DNA from 3 places in the Cupriavidus sp. Agwp_2 genome. Region 3 is predicted to be linked to each of the others. Evidence: predicted binding sites of a transcription regulator. Region 3 holds the regulator's gene; each other region holds the start of a gene.
What was found. Region 3 encodes FliA, which starts transcription of late flagellar genes. Its sites were predicted from a motif close to CTAAAGTTTNNNNNNNNNNNGCCGNTA; they were not measured.
Positions count from the first base shown of each region.

Region 1: LPA45_RS27010 (FliC/FljB family flagellin) is a predicted target of FliA. The motif match lies at 1,355-1,381, and genes of this name have one in related genera.
Region 2: LPA45_RS04470 (DUF342 domain-containing protein) is a predicted target of FliA. The motif match lies at 3,194-3,220, and genes of this name have one in related genera.

Region 1 covers NZ_CP088084.1:2,047,268-2,052,708, reverse strand. The annotation lists gene LPA45_RS27020 (methyl-accepting chemotaxis protein) at 1-44, opposite strand, end outside; gene LPA45_RS27015 (RNA chaperone Hfq) at 939-1,256, shown strand; gene LPA45_RS27010 (FliC/FljB family flagellin) at 1,479-2,717, shown strand; gene LPA45_RS27005 (flagellar protein FlaG) at 2,832-3,203, shown strand; gene fliD (flagellar filament capping protein FliD) at 3,250-4,728, shown strand; gene fliS (flagellar export chaperone FliS) at 4,760-5,188, shown strand; gene LPA45_RS26990 (flagellar protein FliT) at 5,190-5,441, shown strand, end outside.
Region 2 covers NZ_CP088083.1:953,003-958,443, reverse strand. The annotation lists gene LPA45_RS04480 (IS630 family transposase) at 1-1,012, shown strand, start outside; gene LPA45_RS04475 (hypothetical protein) at 1,022-1,177, opposite strand; gene LPA45_RS04470 (DUF342 domain-containing protein) at 1,466-3,079, opposite strand; gene LPA45_RS04465 (SAM-dependent methyltransferase) at 3,344-4,219, shown strand; gene LPA45_RS04460 (DUF1415 domain-containing protein) at 4,233-4,838, opposite strand; gene LPA45_RS04455 (TIGR03862 family flavoprotein) at 4,938-5,441, shown strand, end outside.
Region 3 covers NZ_CP088084.1:1,611,512-1,616,952, reverse strand. The annotation lists gene flhF (flagellar biosynthesis protein FlhF) at 1-1,019, shown strand, start outside; gene LPA45_RS25075 (flagellar synthesis regulator MotR) at 1,031-1,825, shown strand; gene LPA45_RS25070 (RNA polymerase sigma factor FliA) at 1,928-2,644, shown strand; gene LPA45_RS25065 (flagellar protein FlhE) at 2,644-3,072, shown strand; gene LPA45_RS25060 (flagella synthesis protein FlgN) at 3,196-3,657, opposite strand; gene flgM (flagellar biosynthesis anti-sigma factor FlgM) at 3,665-3,973, opposite strand; gene flgA (flagellar basal body P-ring formation chaperone FlgA) at 4,134-4,928, opposite strand; gene flgB (flagellar basal body rod protein FlgB) at 5,219-5,441, shown strand, end outside.

The DNA.
Region 1 (5,441 bases), 440 kb from region 3:
AGGGACAGCCGGACCCCGATGCCAATGTTGCGAAACCATGCCATCACTACGCTCCCTTCTGAACCGAAGAACTGAATGTTTTGTGTCCGTACGAGCGCGGTCCTGCCGGGGCCGGACGACGGCAATACGGCAGCGCAGTCGCCCTATCGGCGGTCAGCGCACAGTTCTTGAAGGGAAATGAGAATTAGAGGCAAAAACCCACGCAATTCGGTGGATTGCCTGTCCGCAAGGTGGCTTTTAATCACGCTGGGCATCCCGAACGGTCGGTTAATTCATCGACCACAGCGCCACAGAGCGCGACCCAAATGACGTAGGCACCAAAAAAAGAAGCCCACGCGCGGGGTGCTCGTAGGCTTTCCAGGACTACAAGAGCTCGAAACCAAGCTCTTGCCAAGAATATAAACGCGCTTACATGAGGTGTAAATCCCGTTTCTATCAGGGAAATCCCTTATGCCGTTATGAGGTTTTTCGGGCACTTTTGATGTTTTTGGCCCTGACGTCACTTCGGGGCGAATTTTTTTGTTTTTTCAGTTTTTCCTCCAGCTCCGGCCCCATAGGGCTGGCGGACCGGCCGGTACAAGGCCATTGTGCAGTCGCACAAAGTTGCTACAATACCACAGCACCGAGCGCAACAAATTTTGTAGAGCAAAGGCTCTAGGCCCAGCGCGGCACTCTGCCCGTCAACTCTTGTAAAACTTTGTTACTCTCGGCGCTGAAGTATTCCCCTTCTCTTCTGGCAGCGCCCACCGCCGGCATGTGCGCGACGCCCGGGGGCCCGAGCGCGAGGCCAACCGGCGCCGCAGCGCTGACGACCCGACCCGAGGCCGGTTCCGAGAGCGGAAGTTTCCCCTGCCGCCCTGGCCGCGCCGCCCACCCAGCCGCCTGCCAACGGATCGTCATCAGCCGCCAGAACCCTTGCGGGCTCTTCCGGAGTCGTTGTGAAGAAGAAGGAAATCCGGCCCAAGCACCCCAGCCGAAAAGAACTGCAGTACCAGCACCTCGCCGTCCATTCCGCCAGCCGCGCGCCGGTGGTCGTCCATCTGTCCAACGGCACACGGCTGCAGGGAATCGTGCTGGCGGCGGACAGCTACATGGTCCTGCTCGGACGGCGGCTGGACGATCCGCAGCCCACGCTCGTCTACAAGCAGGCGATTTGCCTGGTGACGCCGCTGGACACGCCGGTGGTCGGGATCGACCCGGCAATCGCGGCGGAATTCGTGCCTATCTATATACCGCGTACGCGCAAGCGGCGCTGATTCAAGCCACCCCCACCCTTCCCGCCCGCTGCGCCTACAACGCGGGCGCGGCACCTTGCGTCACGTCAATCTCTCCCGAAACTATCGCGGAGATCACTCTAAATCTTTGTCTTGCCCGGTCGATAACCCAAGCAACGGAGGCACTCTACGCCCTGCAAAGCAGGCCGCCAACGTTACGGCACTAGCCGGAATGCCCAAAACTTTGCATATAGGAGTCGTACCATGGCGCAAGTCATTAACACCAATTCGTTGTCTCTGATGACTCAGAACAACATGAACGCTTCGCAATCGTCGCTGAACACGGCGATTCAGCGTCTGTCGTCGGGCCTGCGCATCAACAGCGCCAAGGACGACGCAGCTGGCCTGGCCATTGCGAACCGCTTCACCTCGAACATCAACGGCCTGACGCAAGCTCAGCGCAACGCCAACGACGGTATCTCGCTGGCTCAGACGACCGAAGGCGCGCTGGCCGAAGTGACCAACAACCTGCAACGTATCCGTACGCTGTCGGTGCAAGCCGCCACCGGCTCGAACTCGGCTTCCGACCTGAAGTCGATCCAGGATGAAATCGGCCAGCGCATGTCGGAAATCGACCGCCTGTCGCAACAGACCGACTTCAACGGCGTGAAGGTGCTGTCGTCGAGCGCCAAGGCCGTGAACATCCAGGTTGGCGCCAACGACGGCCAGACCATCGCGGTCAACCTGCAAGAGATCAGCACCAAGACGCTGAACCTGCAAAGCTTCAACGTGAACGGCCCGCAAGCCACCGCAGGCGCTTCGTTCAACGGCACGGCCTCGATGACCGTGGCCGGCGCCGCCGTCGCTGCCGACTACCAGAAGGCCTACGGCGCGACCACCGCCGTTTCGCTCAACACGGTCGCGGAAAAGACTCCCAACACGCTGGCCACCACCCTGGGCATCGCAGGCGGCAGCGTCTCCATCGGCGCCAACGCCGTGGTCGACAAGAACGGCAACTGGTTTGCTGAAGTCCGGATCACCCCGGCTTCGGCCGCAGAGGCCCAGGCCCTGAAGAACCAAGGCATGTCGGGCGCCGTCAGCGGCACTGCAATGTACGCCTACGTGGCCGTGGACCCGGCTTCCGCCGACACAACGTCCACCGCCGGTACCGCCAAGTTCAGCCTCGACACCAGCAAGCTGACCGCCGCCAACCTGACGGCGGGCGCATCGGCCAACCCGCTGGCTACCCTGGACACCGCCCTGCAAAAGGTGGACGACCTGAAGAGCTCGCTGGGTTCGATCCAGAACCGCCTGGACTCGACCATCGCCAACCTGGGCACGACCATCACCAACCTGTCGTCGTCGCGCTCGCGCATCCAGGATGCTGACTACGCAACGGAAGTGTCGAACATGACCCGCGCCAACATCCTGCAACAAGCTGGCACCTCGGTCCTGGCCCAGGCCAACCAGACCACGCAAGGCGTGCTGTCGCTGCTGCGTTAATTGACTGACGCGTAGCAACGGAGCCGGGCTTCGTGCCCGGCTTCGGCATGGAGTGTTTCCCCAGGACTGCGGTCCTGGGAAAACATTTCAGGAACCCACCGAGTCGAGCCGACCATGGCTACTGCCGCTACCACTCCGACCATGCCGCTTTCCATGCTGGCGGTCCAGCCCACCGAGCAGCCGGACCGCCGGGTGACCGGCGTGCCCGCCGGAGCGGCAGCATCCGCCAAGCCGGGCAACGGCGCAAAGGGCGGCGAACAGCCATCGCCCTCGCTCGATGCGGCGCTCGCGCGCCTGACCGAGGCGCTGCGCACCGCCTCGGTCAGCGTCCAGTTTGAAATCGACAACACCGGCCACCGCGTCATCACCAAGGTGATGGACAAGGCCAGCGGCGAAGTGATCCGGCAGATTCCCACCGAAGAACTGGTGCGGATCTCCGATGCCATGTCGCAGTTGCAGGGCCTGTTCGTGAACCAGACCGCCTGAGCGCCCGCGAGAGCCAGGATTTGAAGTAGCACACTGGAGTAGAAGAATGGCAACAATCTCTAACCTCGGCGTTGGTTCCGGCCTGGACCTGGGCGCACTGCTCGACCAACTAACCGCAGCCGAACAGGTACCGCTGACGGTCATCAAGCAGAAGCAGTCCAGCTACAACACCAAGCTGTCGGCCTATGGCCAGCTGCAGAGCATGCTGGCGGCATTCCAGGGCGCGGCCAACCAGTTGTCAAAGCCAAGCTTCTTCAACGCAGCGACGGCCACCTCCAGCAATACCAGTGTCCTGACCGCCACCGGCAGCAATACCGCGGCCGCCGGCACCTATTCGGTCAACGTCACCGCGCTGGCCCAGGCCCAGTCGCTGGTGGGTGCGGGCCAGGCCAAGCAGGACGCGGCCATCGGCACGGGCACGATCCATATCGATTTCGGTGCCATCACCGGCGGCACGCTCGACAGCAATCCCGCCAGCCCGACCTACGGCAAGTACAGCGGGGCGACCTTCACCGCCAACTCGGGCTCGACCGGCTTCGACATCACGATCGACAGCAGCAACAACACCCTGCAAGGCATCCGCGACGCCATCAACAAGGCCAATGCCGGCGTCACCGCCAGCATCATCAACGATGGTTCCGGCACGCCTTACCGCCTGGTCCTGAACTCGAACAATACCGGCGCGACCAACAGCATGCGCATTTCGGTCGCGTCGGGTGACGGCACCAGCGCGCTGTCCGACCTGGTGGCCAACGACCCCGCGGGCGCGCAGAACCTGCAGCAGACCGTCACCGCCCAGAATGCGACGCTGACCGTCAACAACATCGCCATCCAGAGCGCCAGCAACCAGGTCAGCGGCGCGGTCCAGGGCGTGACGCTGTCGCTGGCGCAGACGGGCACCAGCAACGTCACGGTCCAGCGCGACAATGCGGCGGTGCAGAACGGTGTGCAGGCCTTTGTCACCGCATACAACAACCTGCAGAAGGCTGCCGCCAACCTGTCGGCCTATGACCCCGCCACGAAGACCGGTTCGCCTCTCACCGGGGATGGGGTGCTTCGCGTCATCCAGAACCAGATCCGCGGCGTACTCAACGCGCCGCAGCCGGGCAGCGGGTCGAACGCCATCACCGCACTGGCACAGGTTGGCGTGACGTTCCAGGTCGATGGCACGATGGCCCTGGATACCACCAAACTGACCAAGACAATGGCCGACAATCCGGGCGGCGTTGCGGCATTGTTCGGCAATGACGACGGCAAGAGCGGGTATGGCAACCAACTGAGTACGACCATCACGGCGCTGACCAGCAGCAAGGGTGCCCTGACGGCTGCCACCGATGGCATCAACCGCAGCCTGAAGGACCTGAGCGACCAGTACAGCGCGACCGAACTGCGCGTCAACGCCACCATCGAGAACTACCGTACGCAGTTCACCCAGCTGGACATGATCATGGCCAAGATGAAAAACACCAGCAATTACCTGACGCAGCAGTTCAATGCCCTGAACAACTCGTCAAGCAGCAAGTAATACTGCACGCCTTTACCGGGAGCCTATCGCCATGTTCGCGCGCAATGCCATCAATGCCTATTCCCAGGTCGGAATCCAGACCGGGGCCATGAGCGCCAGCCCCCACCGGCTGATCGTCATGCTGTTTGACGGCGCGCGCGCTGCCATCGCCAAGGCCAGGTTCCACATGGAGGCGGGAGATATCCCGGCTAAAGGCAACGCAATTTCAAAGGCGATCGACATCATCGTCAATGGCCTCAATGCAGTGCTCGACCATGAAGCTGGCGGCGAGATCGCCGGCGACCTGGAAGCACTCTATGACTACATGGTCCGGCGCCTGATGCAGGCTAACCTGCGCAACGACGCGGCACTGCTGACCGAGGTCGACGGCCTGCTTGGCAACCTCGCCTCCGCCTGGGCCGAGATCGGCGAACAACCGCAAGCCGTGGCGCCTGCGCCGTTGGCAGCCGTGGAGAACTGAAATGCATCCGTTTCAAATGAGTGTTTCGGACGCGGTCATCCGCGGCTACGAGGAATTGCTGCTCATCTCCGAGCAGATGCTGGAAGCCGCACGCGCCGGCAACTGGGATGCGATGAGCGAACTGCAGCAAGTCTATGTCGGGGAAGTCGACCAGCTGCGTGCCCTTGGGCCGCACCCGGCGCCATCGGCAGCAGAACGTTCCCGCCGCTATCAACTGCTCGAGCGCATCCTTGCACACGACGCGGCGATTCGC
Region 2 (5,441 bases), on a different replicon from region 3:
GCTGTCGGCGACTCGCAGCCGAACCATTCGGGCAGCCGACGCGCGCCGGGCCAAGCTGATCCTGATGCTTGACGACGGTGAGTCGCGCGACGCGATCATTGAGCGGCTGGGGTGCGATTCGCGTTTCATCTCGCGTTGGTCGAGTCGGTTTCTGGCGGAGCGACTGGCGGGCTTGTATGCGCGCCATCCTGGACGAGCGCCCATGCAGCCGCCTGAGAAACTCGAGGCGCGTGTTCTGAGCTACACGCTCAAGCGCAAGCCCTTGGACGGATCGACGCACTGGAGCAGCTACAAACTTGCCGCGGAGCTGGGTGACGTGTCCATCTCGGCCGTGCAGCGCATCTGGCGCAAACATGGCGTGCGCCCGCACAGGTTGGAGCGGCACATGATTTCCAACGATCCCAACTTCGAAACGAAGGCTGCAGACGTGATCGGGCTGTATCTGAACCCGCCCGCGCATGCGGCGGTGTTCTGCGTGGATGAGAAGACCGCGATCCAAGCCCTGGATCGCAAGGATCGGATGCTGCCACTGTCGCCAGGACGTGCCGAGAGCCACGGCTTCGAATACAAGCGTAACGGCACGCTCAGCCTGTTTGCCGCACTCAACACGGCAACCGGGGAGGTGATCGGCAAGACTGCGCCACGTCATACCAGTGAGCAGTTCGTGGCCTTCCTCACTGACGTTGTAGCCAGTCAGCGACCGGAGCAAGAAATCCACGTCATCTGCGATAACGTGAGCAGTCACAAGACCGAGCGCGTGCGCGACTTCCTCAGCGAACACCCCAACGTCCACATGCACCACACGCCGACCTACACGTCCTGGCTCAATCAGGTCGAAAACTGGTTTGCGCGCATTCAGCGCGATGTGATCGCACGAGGCGTCTTCACTTCGGTGAAGGACCTGGATCGCAAGCTGATGCGTTATATCCGTCAACACAACAAGAATCCCAAGCCAATCAAGTGGAAGTACGACGATCCATCGCGGCGAATTCGCCCGGTGCCAATTCAATGACGCGATGGACTAGTGGCGATGGATCATATGGTCGAACCATGTGCGCACCGACTGCTCCTGCTGCTGCAGCAGCGTCGGATCTTTCTCGCGCATGACCCAGATGACAAGTGCGGCACAAGCGACCAGGGCGATCAGCGCCAGTGCCGTGATCATTGCGGCAGTCATAGCAACCTCCTGTGAGAGACTGGTTGCACCTTCAGTGTAGGTCGGATCGCGCGCGATGTCGGTGCCTGCAAAAGCAGGAAGGCCAGCCGCATTGGCTGGCCTTCCGGTATCTCAAGTGCCACGTGATTCGGTTCCGTGTAACGCTTCCACAGTTTGCTGGTCCGCTTCTGCATTCACTGCCCGAGTCTAGCTCTCTCGCCCATCCTGCGGCACCCCAGGACATACCTGCAGGATAGTACAAATTCGCGCGTGGCGAAGGTGCGTGCCCGGGGCGCGCCCGGTCCGTGGTCAGTTCACCACAATGCGGTCGTCAGCCAGGCGGATCTGGCCGCCAGGCTTGTCTTCCATCACCTTGAGCACGCGGCTGCCCACCTGCAGCGTGACGCCGCCATGGATGCGGCGCGCGGCGTCGATCACGGCATCGGCCGATGGCTGCATTTGCTGGCCCAGTTCCGTCAGGCGACCTTCCAGCTCGAACATGTCGCGCGAAAGCTTGAACAGCGTGGCGCGCGCCTTCTCGCGCAAGTCGCCGACGGCCTTCTCCGGATGCTTGGCAAAAAACGTCACCAGTTGCCTGACCTTGTTCTGCTCTTCCAGCAGCTTGCGGCGGTCGGCCTCCAGCGCGGCACGTTGAGCGTCCGCGTAAGGGTTCAAGCCCACCTGCACACTGGTGGCGCTACCGGCAGGGCTGCCGAGCACCGCGACGCGCACCGCCAGCATGGCGCGCGTGCGCCCGCCGCTGATGCTCCCCTGCACGCCGGGTCCGCCGACCACGATGCGCTCGCCCGCGGCAACGTCGCTCTGGCGGATGCCGCTGTCGACGTTCACCTCGGTGCCGGCCTCGACCACGGCATTCTCGATGAAGCGCGCCTTGACCGCGCCCTTGCAGCGCACGCTGGCGCGGCTGATGCCGCCGTCGGCATGGCCTGTCTCGGCCTTGCCGATGATGCCGCCCTTGACCACGACATTGCCGCCGGCGTCGATGTCGGCGGCTTCGATGGTGCCTTCGACCAGCACGTCGCCGCTGACGCGCACCGACATGCCGGTACGGATATCGCCCGCTACGCGCAGCGTGCCGTCAAACGCGACGTTGCCCGAATGCAGGTCGACTGCCTCCACCTGCACCACCGGGCTCACGGCAATGCCATGCACGCCGACCACCGGCGAGCCGGCGATCACGGCGACCAGCAGGTCGGGGTCGTCGGGATCGGCGGCGGCGCCGGTCAGGCCCTCGGCAAAGGGCGCATCATCGACAGGATCGGCGGGCACCGGTTTGCCGAACACGTCCATGCCATCGTTGCCGGCCACGGCCGGGATCCGGCGCATCAGCGGCGTGCCGGGACTGACCAGCAGCAGGTTGCCAAGGTCGCGCAGGTCGACGCGCGAATCTTCGTCTTCGGCCTGCGCCGGCTTGCGCGGCTGCAGCAGGTTGAGGAAACGCGCCGGCTCGCCCTGGCGCGGCGCCACGCCGGCGGCGATGGTGTGCAATTCGCAGCGGCCTTCCGCCAGCGCGGCGTCAAGTGCAAGCGCCTGGATCGGCGCCACCACGCCGCGCTCTGCGACAGCACGGCGGATATCGTCCTCCGTGGCCGGGCGGCCACCTTCGGCAGGCATCAACGTGAGCCGCACAGCCAGGCAGTCGCCCGTGACATCCAGCTCGAAAGCGCCGTCAACCAGTGCGCCAATGGCAGCGTCGATCTCGTGCTCGGCGCGCTGGCACTGCTGCAAGAACTGCGCAACGGCGCGCGCATCCAGCCTGGCGCCGGCCCAGCCGTGGCTGTCCAGGCACTGTTTCAGGCTGGCGTGATCCGGCGCCAGCCTGCCTGGCTCCGGCGTGTAGCGTGCATGCACCTGCTCGCCTGGCTCGGTCAGCTCCAGGCGCAAACCCGACTCGTGCATCATGAGTCCCCTGATTTTTCTGCGGAGCTGCAGGCCGGCCCGTCACCGCTGCCTGTCCGCGCTGGCGGACAGGGCGTGCCCGGATGGCTAGCGCTCCACTTGTTATCGATCCTTGACCATCGGCAGCTGGGGCCAGAAACTTGAGCGAACAACGATCCCCGCCGGGGTGGGGTGATGCCGACCACGACTGACGGGGCATCGCCGGACTTTTCGGTAAACTGTCGGCATTTCCGGGGCGCGCCGCGCCCCGCAGCCTGCGCAGTCCCCATGTCAAATACCCACGAAATCCGCCCCGGCCAGTCCACCGAGTTGCTCAAGGAACTCCATATCCTGACGCGCGACGGCAAGATGAACCAGGACAGCCGGCGCAAGCTCAAGCAGGTCTACCACCTGTTCCAGTTCATCGAACCGCTGCTTCAGCAGGTCAAGGACGAGCGCGGCCGCGTCACCCTGGTCGACCATGGTGCCGGCAAGTCGTACCTCGGTTTCATCCTGTACGACCTGTTCTTCAAGGCATTGAAGGACGATTCCCACATCTACGGCATCGAAACGCGCGAGGAACTGGTGAAGACCTCGCAGGCGCTGGCGGCGCGGCTGGGCTTTCCCGGTATGTCGTTCCTGAACCTGTCGGTGGCGGATTCGATCACCTCGCCGCAGCTGCCGCCGACCGTCGACGTGGTCACCGCGCTGCATGCGTGCAATACCGCCACCGACGATGCCATCCACTTCGCGCTGGCCAAGCGTGCGCAGCATATCGTGCTGGTGCCCTGCTGCCAGGCCGAAGTGGCCAGCGTGCTGCGCAAGCACAAGGGCAAGCTGCTGGCGGGCAATCCGCTGACCGAGATCTGGCGCCACCCGCTGCATACGCGCGAGTTCGGCAGCCAGGTGACCAATGTGCTGCGCTGCCTGCAGCTGGAAGCCCATGGCTACCAGGTCAGCGTGACCGAGCTGGTGGGCTGGGAACATTCGATGAAGAACGAGCTGATCATCGCCCAGTACAAGGACCTGCCGCGCCGGCGCCCGGCGGAGCGGCTGCAGAACGTGCTGGAAACGCTGGGGCTGGAAGAGATGAACGAGCGTTTCTTCACCACCCCGGAATCTACCGCGCCGGCCGAACCGGTCGAGCGGGCCGAGCGGGCGTAAGTCGGTCAGTCAGTCAGTCCTGCGCGGCCGGGTTCTTGCCGGCGGCGTTGTCTTCAGGTTCGTCCTCGCCCGCCATCCAGCGCCGCCAGCCCTCATGCCCAAGGCTGCGCATGGTCGCCTGGTTGCGCTCATAGATATCCGCCGCGTCCGGGAATGCCGCCGCCGCACGCGCAATGCTGTCCTCGCGCAGCAAGTGCAGGATCGGATACGGCGCGCGGTTGGTGTAGTTCTCGATATCGTCCGGCTCGGTATCGGCGAACTGGTACTGAGGATGGAAGCTGGCGATCTGCAGCGTGCCTTCCAGGCCCAGGCTTCCAAGCAGGCGCCCGGCAAAGTACAGCAGGTCGTTGTAGTCGAGGAAATCGGCCACGGCATCGGGCAGGATCAGCAGCGTGGTGTCGATCCCCGCCGGATCTGTCTCATCAAGCAGCCGGAGCTCGCGTTCCAGTTCATCCAGCACATCCGGCGCTTCGGTTGCCGTGCTGACCACGTAGCGCACCTGCTCCTTCACATAGACGCTCTTGGCAAAGGGGCACAGGTTGAGCCCGATCACCGCGCGTTCAAGCCAGTGGCGGGTGGCGGCGATGACGGCGTCTGCGGATGTGGCGGCGGAAGACATGCTGGCAATAGCTGGGGAATACCGGGGAAAGCGTCATTCTAGCGCTGCCGCAGGCTCTATAATCCGCGGCGGAAACACACTTGCCCTTGCCGAACCCCCATGTCCCTTGCCACCCCTACCGCAGCCACCGCCAACCGACCTGACGTCGCCATCATCGGCGGCGGTCCTGCCGGCCTGATGGCGGCCGAAGTGCTGGTGGCGCAAGGGGCCAGCGTGGCGGTATATGACGCGATGCCCTCGGTCGGGCGCAAGTTCCTGATGGCCGGCAAGGGCGGCATGAACCTGACGCATGCGGAGCCGGAACCGGCCTTCCTCGGCCGCTATGGCGCGCGTGCGGCGCAAATCGCGCCGATGCTCGCGGACTTCGGGCCGCAGATGCTACGCGAGTGGGTCCACGGGCTTGGCATCGACACCTTCATTGGCAGTTCGGGCCGCGTTTTCCCGGCCGACATGAAGGCCGCGCCAATGCTGCGCGCATGGCTGCACCGGCTGCGCGAAGCCGGCGTGCAGTTCCATATGCGCCATCGCTGGCTGGGCTGGGATGAAGGCGTTGCGCATACGCTGCGTTTTGCCACGCCGCACGGCGAGACATCCGTGCCCGCG
Region 3 (5,441 bases):
GCGATACCGCGCTGCGCGCGATGGCGCAGCAGGTGCGCGAAGCGGTCTGCCGCGACGTCAACCGCGCCTGCGACCAGTACGTGCTGGCGCTGGCAGCCACGCTGCCGGTCAGCGTGCCCGGCCGCCGCACGCCGCAGCCGCTGCAGCACACGCTGTGGCTGGGCGACCGCGACGGCACGCCGCTGGCCGCCACCGTCACCGCCGCCGGCCAGCCGCTGGGCGAGGCCGATGCCGAGGCCGCCAACCTGCGCGCGGCCATGAGCGCTGCGCGCAAGGTGGTCAACCTGGTCGACGCGATGCCGTCCGCCGCCACGCTGGCGCGCTGGCAGCAGGCCAGCGAACGCTGGATCGCGGGCGCGCGCAAGACCGTGCGCGTGGTCAGCGCAGGCGCCGCCTGGAAGCTCGATGCGCTCGCCGATACGCTGACCTTCCACGCCGTCGGCGACGCCGTCGTGCGTGAGCGCGACGCCGTGCGCTGGCTCGCCAGCGCCGACGTGCGCGTGCCCGACAGCCCCGCGCGTGGCAAGGGCGCCCCCGAAGGCGGCATCGATGCCTGCCTGGTAGTGGTGCGCCTGGTCGATCGCGCCAGCGGCGAGCTGCTCGATACCCGCTATTTGCTGTGCGACCCGGCACTGGCGCCGGACGCGGCGCAGGTGGCGCACTGGACGCCGTGGTCGGACACGGCCGAAACGCGCCTGCGCACGCTGCGCCATGCCGCCGACCACTTCGCGCAGGATGCCGAAGCCGGCCACGCCGCCAGTGCCGCACTCGCGGCGCTGCAGCTTGGCCTGTCCGTGCTGCGCCTGGAACACGCGCCGACCGCGACCGCGCCGGCTTTCTTGGCACGGCTGGCCGGCCGCACCGTGCGGGCCGGCGCGGCGGTGCCGGGCACCGTGCTCAATGAAGGCATGGGCCGCATGCTGGCGCTGCTCGACGTATTGGAGAACTACCCCGGCCGCGCGGCGGCGGCACCTGCCGCCGCCGTGGAAGCGGCCGATGTCATGGGAGCCCTGCAGTGAGCACCCTCGCCATGGACCAGGCAGAAAGCCTGCGGCGCATGCTGGCGCCGCGCACCACGCGCCGCATCGCCGTGGTCGCCAGCGAGCGCGGCGCCGGCGCCACCACCGTGGCGCTGGGCCTGTCGCAAGCCCTGGCGATGCAGGGCGAGCGCGTACTGCTGCTCGACGAAGACCCGGCCACGGCGCGCGCGACCAGACTCGCCGGCGCGACCCCGGCCGGCACGCTCGCCGACGTGCAGGAGGGGCGCCTGCCCCTGGAAGCCGCGGCGGGAGTCGGCACCGGCGGCGCGGTATCGGTGCTTCCGGCTGGCCGCCAACGCGCGGGGCTTGAGGTGCCCGCCACGGCGCTGTCGGCCTTCCGCAGCGTGCTGGTGGATGCCACCGCCGATGCCGACGGCGCGCTGTCGCCCTTTGCCGGCGGCGCGCACAACGTAGTGATCGTGATGCGCCCGGAACTGGCGTCGATCACCGCCGCGTATGCCTGCATCAAGCGCCTGCACCACCTGTACGCCTGGCGCCGCTTCCACCTCGTGGTCAACATGGCCGCCACCGAACTCGCGGTGCAGGCGATCCTGCGCAACCTGGCGCGCACCGCCAGCCAGTACCTGGGCGTGGAAGTGCAGTGCGCCGGCTGGCTGCCGGCCGATCCGCTGGTGGCGCGCGGCGTGCAGCTCGGCCGCTGCGTAGTCGAAGCCTTCCCGGCCGCACCCGCGACCAGCGCGCTGCGCCGCGCCGCCGGCAGCATCGGCGGCTGGCCGTTGCGGGCCGAGGCGCCAGCCCCCGCCGCAACGCCCGTGCCGGCATGAGCGCCGCCCGAACCATGCCTTACCAACGAACCAGACCCTGAGCCAGCCGGCGCGCCACGTGGCGCGCCGGTCCAGCAATCCAGCATTCACGAGAATTGCACCATGTACACGATCCAGGGAAAGCTCGACCAGGCCGATGTGGTCAAGGCGCACGCACAGCTGGTGCGTCGCATCGCCCTGCAGCTGGCCGCCAGGCTGCCTGCCAGCGTGCAGATCGACGACCTGATCCAGGCCGGCATGATCGGCCTGCTCGATGCCGCCAAGCGCTATGAAGACACCCACGGCGCGCGCTTCGAGACCTACGCCAGCCAGCGCATCCGCGGCGCCATGCTCGACGAGGTGCGCGCCAACGACTGGCAATCGCGCAGCCTGCGCCAGTTCACGCGCCGCATCGAACGCACCCAGCGCTCGCTTGAGCAGAAGCTCGGACGCACGCCGCTCGACTCCGAAGTGGCTGAAGCGATGGAAATGGCGCTGGACGAATACCAGGTCCTGCTCAACGAGGTCTATGGCTGCCAGTTGCTGCATTACGAAGATTTCGAGCGCTCCGGCGAAGAAGATTTCCTTGACCGCCACCTCGGCGCCAGCGATGACGGCAACCCGCTGAAAGTGCTGATGGAAAGCGGCATGCGCGAGGCGCTGATCCGCGCCATCGACCGGCTGCCCGAGCGCGAGAAGCTGGTGCTGTCGCTGTGCTACGACCAGGAGCTGAACCTGCGTGAGATCGGGGCCGTGCTGGATGTGACCGAGTCACGGGTGTGCCAGATCCGGGGGCAGGCGATTACGCGGTTGCGGAACCAGTTGCGTGGGTTGCTGTGATGTCCAGCCTGGCGCGCGTTGCCTGCCTCGGGCTCGTGGCGGGGTCTGCCTGTGCCTGGGCGGCGATCGAAGGCGGCACGCGGCATGCGTGGACCGGGTCGGTCAATGGGCCGGCGTTGCATGGGCGCGGGCAGCGGGCCGTGTCGGCGCCGATCCAGCCGGTGGGGGTGCTGCCTCAGGCTGAAGGGGTGATTACCACGGTGCGCTGGCGCTACAGCTTTGCGCAGACGCCGCCGGTTGAGTTGCAGGCATATCTCTGCAATGCGCAGCGGTGTGTGATGCTGCCTCAGGCCGAGGGGCAGACCTCCGCGTTCGCCGGGGACGATGCTACCAAGGGGTTTGTGTTTGCGTTCCGGGTGCCGGGGCAGGGGAGCCTGGTGCCGGTTTTGCAGGGGCGGAGCAATGAGGTGGTTGTTGGGTTTCGGTAGACAAATGTTGTGCCTTGCGGCTGGGCATCTTGTGGCTATTTGATCTGCCCGGTTCCACCCTTTAGGGCGGAACCGGGCGCATCAAATAGCTACCTGATGCCCAGTCGCAAGGCTAAGCTCAAATCAGCCAGCCGCCAGGCTCACACCCCCAACCCCGGCCGCCGCCCTCCCATCCTTCCCATACAACCCGGCATCCCCGCCACTATGCTGGCGCAGCGCCTGAATCGCTTCCTGCGTGAATTCGAGGTGGGCCTTGATGACGGCGCCATTCAGCGCATTGCCATCCCGCGTCACCCGGGCAGCAAAGATCAGCTTGCGCCAGGCTTCTGCGACACCGGCATCAATCTGCTGGCCAAGCAATTGCCCATCGGCACCGGTGCGCAAGCCGAGCGCCTGCATCTGCGCCTCGCGCGCCCGAACCTGGCGCGACAGCGCCTGACCCACCTCCACCTTGCGCGTCAGCAATTCGCTGAGCGCAGTGAAATCCCCGCGCTTTATGGCATCGCGCTCTTGCGCAAGAAGCTGCCCGAAGGTCTCAAGGCCTTCGGTTTCACGCTGCAGGGACTGGATCAGGCTTTGGCTCATGATTTGGCTAGTGCGGGTCGGCCTGGCCGAACTCGCGCAAAGTGGCGAGCAGGCCATCGGCAATCTTGCCCGGGTCGATCTTGATCCGGCCCTCGGCAATAGCCTGGCGGATCTCTTCGACCTTGGCGGTATCGATATCGTCGTCGGTTTCCTGCGTCAGGCGGCTGCTGATCTCGCGTACCTGCGCGGCCAGCGGGCTGACGCTCAGCCCGGAGGACGGCGTGGCGGCGCTGGCCGGTGCGGCCTGGGGCCGGGCGGCGGCGTCGCCTGCGGGCGCGTCGGCGGGCCGGGACGAGGTGGAATGGTTGATCTTCACGGGCGTTCCTTGCTGGTTTCCTATGGCATTACGGCCGCGGCGGCGAAATCTTTAGGGAACGTGCCCCGTATTGCCCGCACGGCAGGACCGGCGGCATTTTCTCATGCCGCGGCGCCATCTGAATCCGGCTGTCAGCCACGATTCGAAAGACTGGAAGTGCTTATTGCAGCACGACCGTGTCGCCGCTGCGCACCAGGCCGTTGACCACCTGGCCGTTGCGCAGGCGTACCTGCACGGTATTGCCGGCGGCGGCGTCGGCCAGCACCTTGCCTTCGCTGGAGATCTGGAAGGCATCGCCTTCGACGGACACGGTGACGGTCTGCCCCTGGCGTACGACGATGGCCTTGCGCAGCAGGTCGCTGCGCATGGGCGAGCCGGCAGCGATGCGGTTGGCGGCGACGGCGCCGGCGAGCTGTGCCGGGTCGGTGATGACCGCGCGCGGCAAGGTGGCCAAGTCGCCCTGGCGCACTTCGATATCAGCCTGGCTGACCGGTTCGCCCGGACCCAGCGCGCGCGAGGCGACGTAATAGTCAGTCAGCACCGACACGCGCGCCTGCATATAGCGCACCCACGGCCGCTCGCCGCCGCAGCGCACGCCGACCGAGACCCGGCCCCACGGCGAGGCGCCGGCGGGCAGGAACGGATCGGGCGAGACGCAGTCCGGCGCGCGGCCGCCCGACGGCGGCGCTACCTGCACGCTGACCTTGCCCGGCAGGCCGGCGGTCTGCTGCAGCAGGAAGCGCTCCACGGCAACGCGTGCGGGATCCTCGGTGAAGGGGCTCGCAGTGGCTGCGGGCTGGCCACCCGGCGCCTGCATGGCGACCGGCGTGACCTGCGCCGGCGCGGCGCCAGTGGCCCCGGCAAGGCACAGCAGGCACGCCGCCAGCAGGGCCTGTGCCTTGCGCGGGCCGTGGCGGCGGGAATAGCGGCGGAAGGTGCGGCGGTTGGGGTTCATCTGGTCTTCCCGGCAAGGACGGCAGGGCGTGCGCTGGCATGCCTGGCGCGCTGCCCCGTGACCTGCGGCGCGCCCCGTCTACATCAGTCATCGGGTTCCGATTGTAGGCAGCGCCTCGCGCGAGGGCGTGCCGAAATGCAAGGATTTCCCGTCCTTATTCATCCGATTGGCGTGACAGGCCCCCGCCTAAGATGGCAACCCTGAAGAAGGTCGTCCCTTCGCTATTCGTTGAATTCATTGAATTCGTTGTCCGGTGGTTCGGCCACGCAGTGGGACAGGGAGATGCCAGCATGATTGACAGACTCGACGCGTCGCTACGCTTCCAGCAGGAAGCGCTGAGCTTGCGCAACCAGCGGCAATCGGTGATTGCCTCCAATATCGCGCACGCCGATACCCCGGGCTACAAGGCCCGCGACTTCGATTTCGCCAGCACGCTGGCGCAGTCCGTGGAACGCGGCCAGCGCAACGAAGGCATGTCGCTGTCGACCACCCAGGTGCGCCACCTGCCCGCGC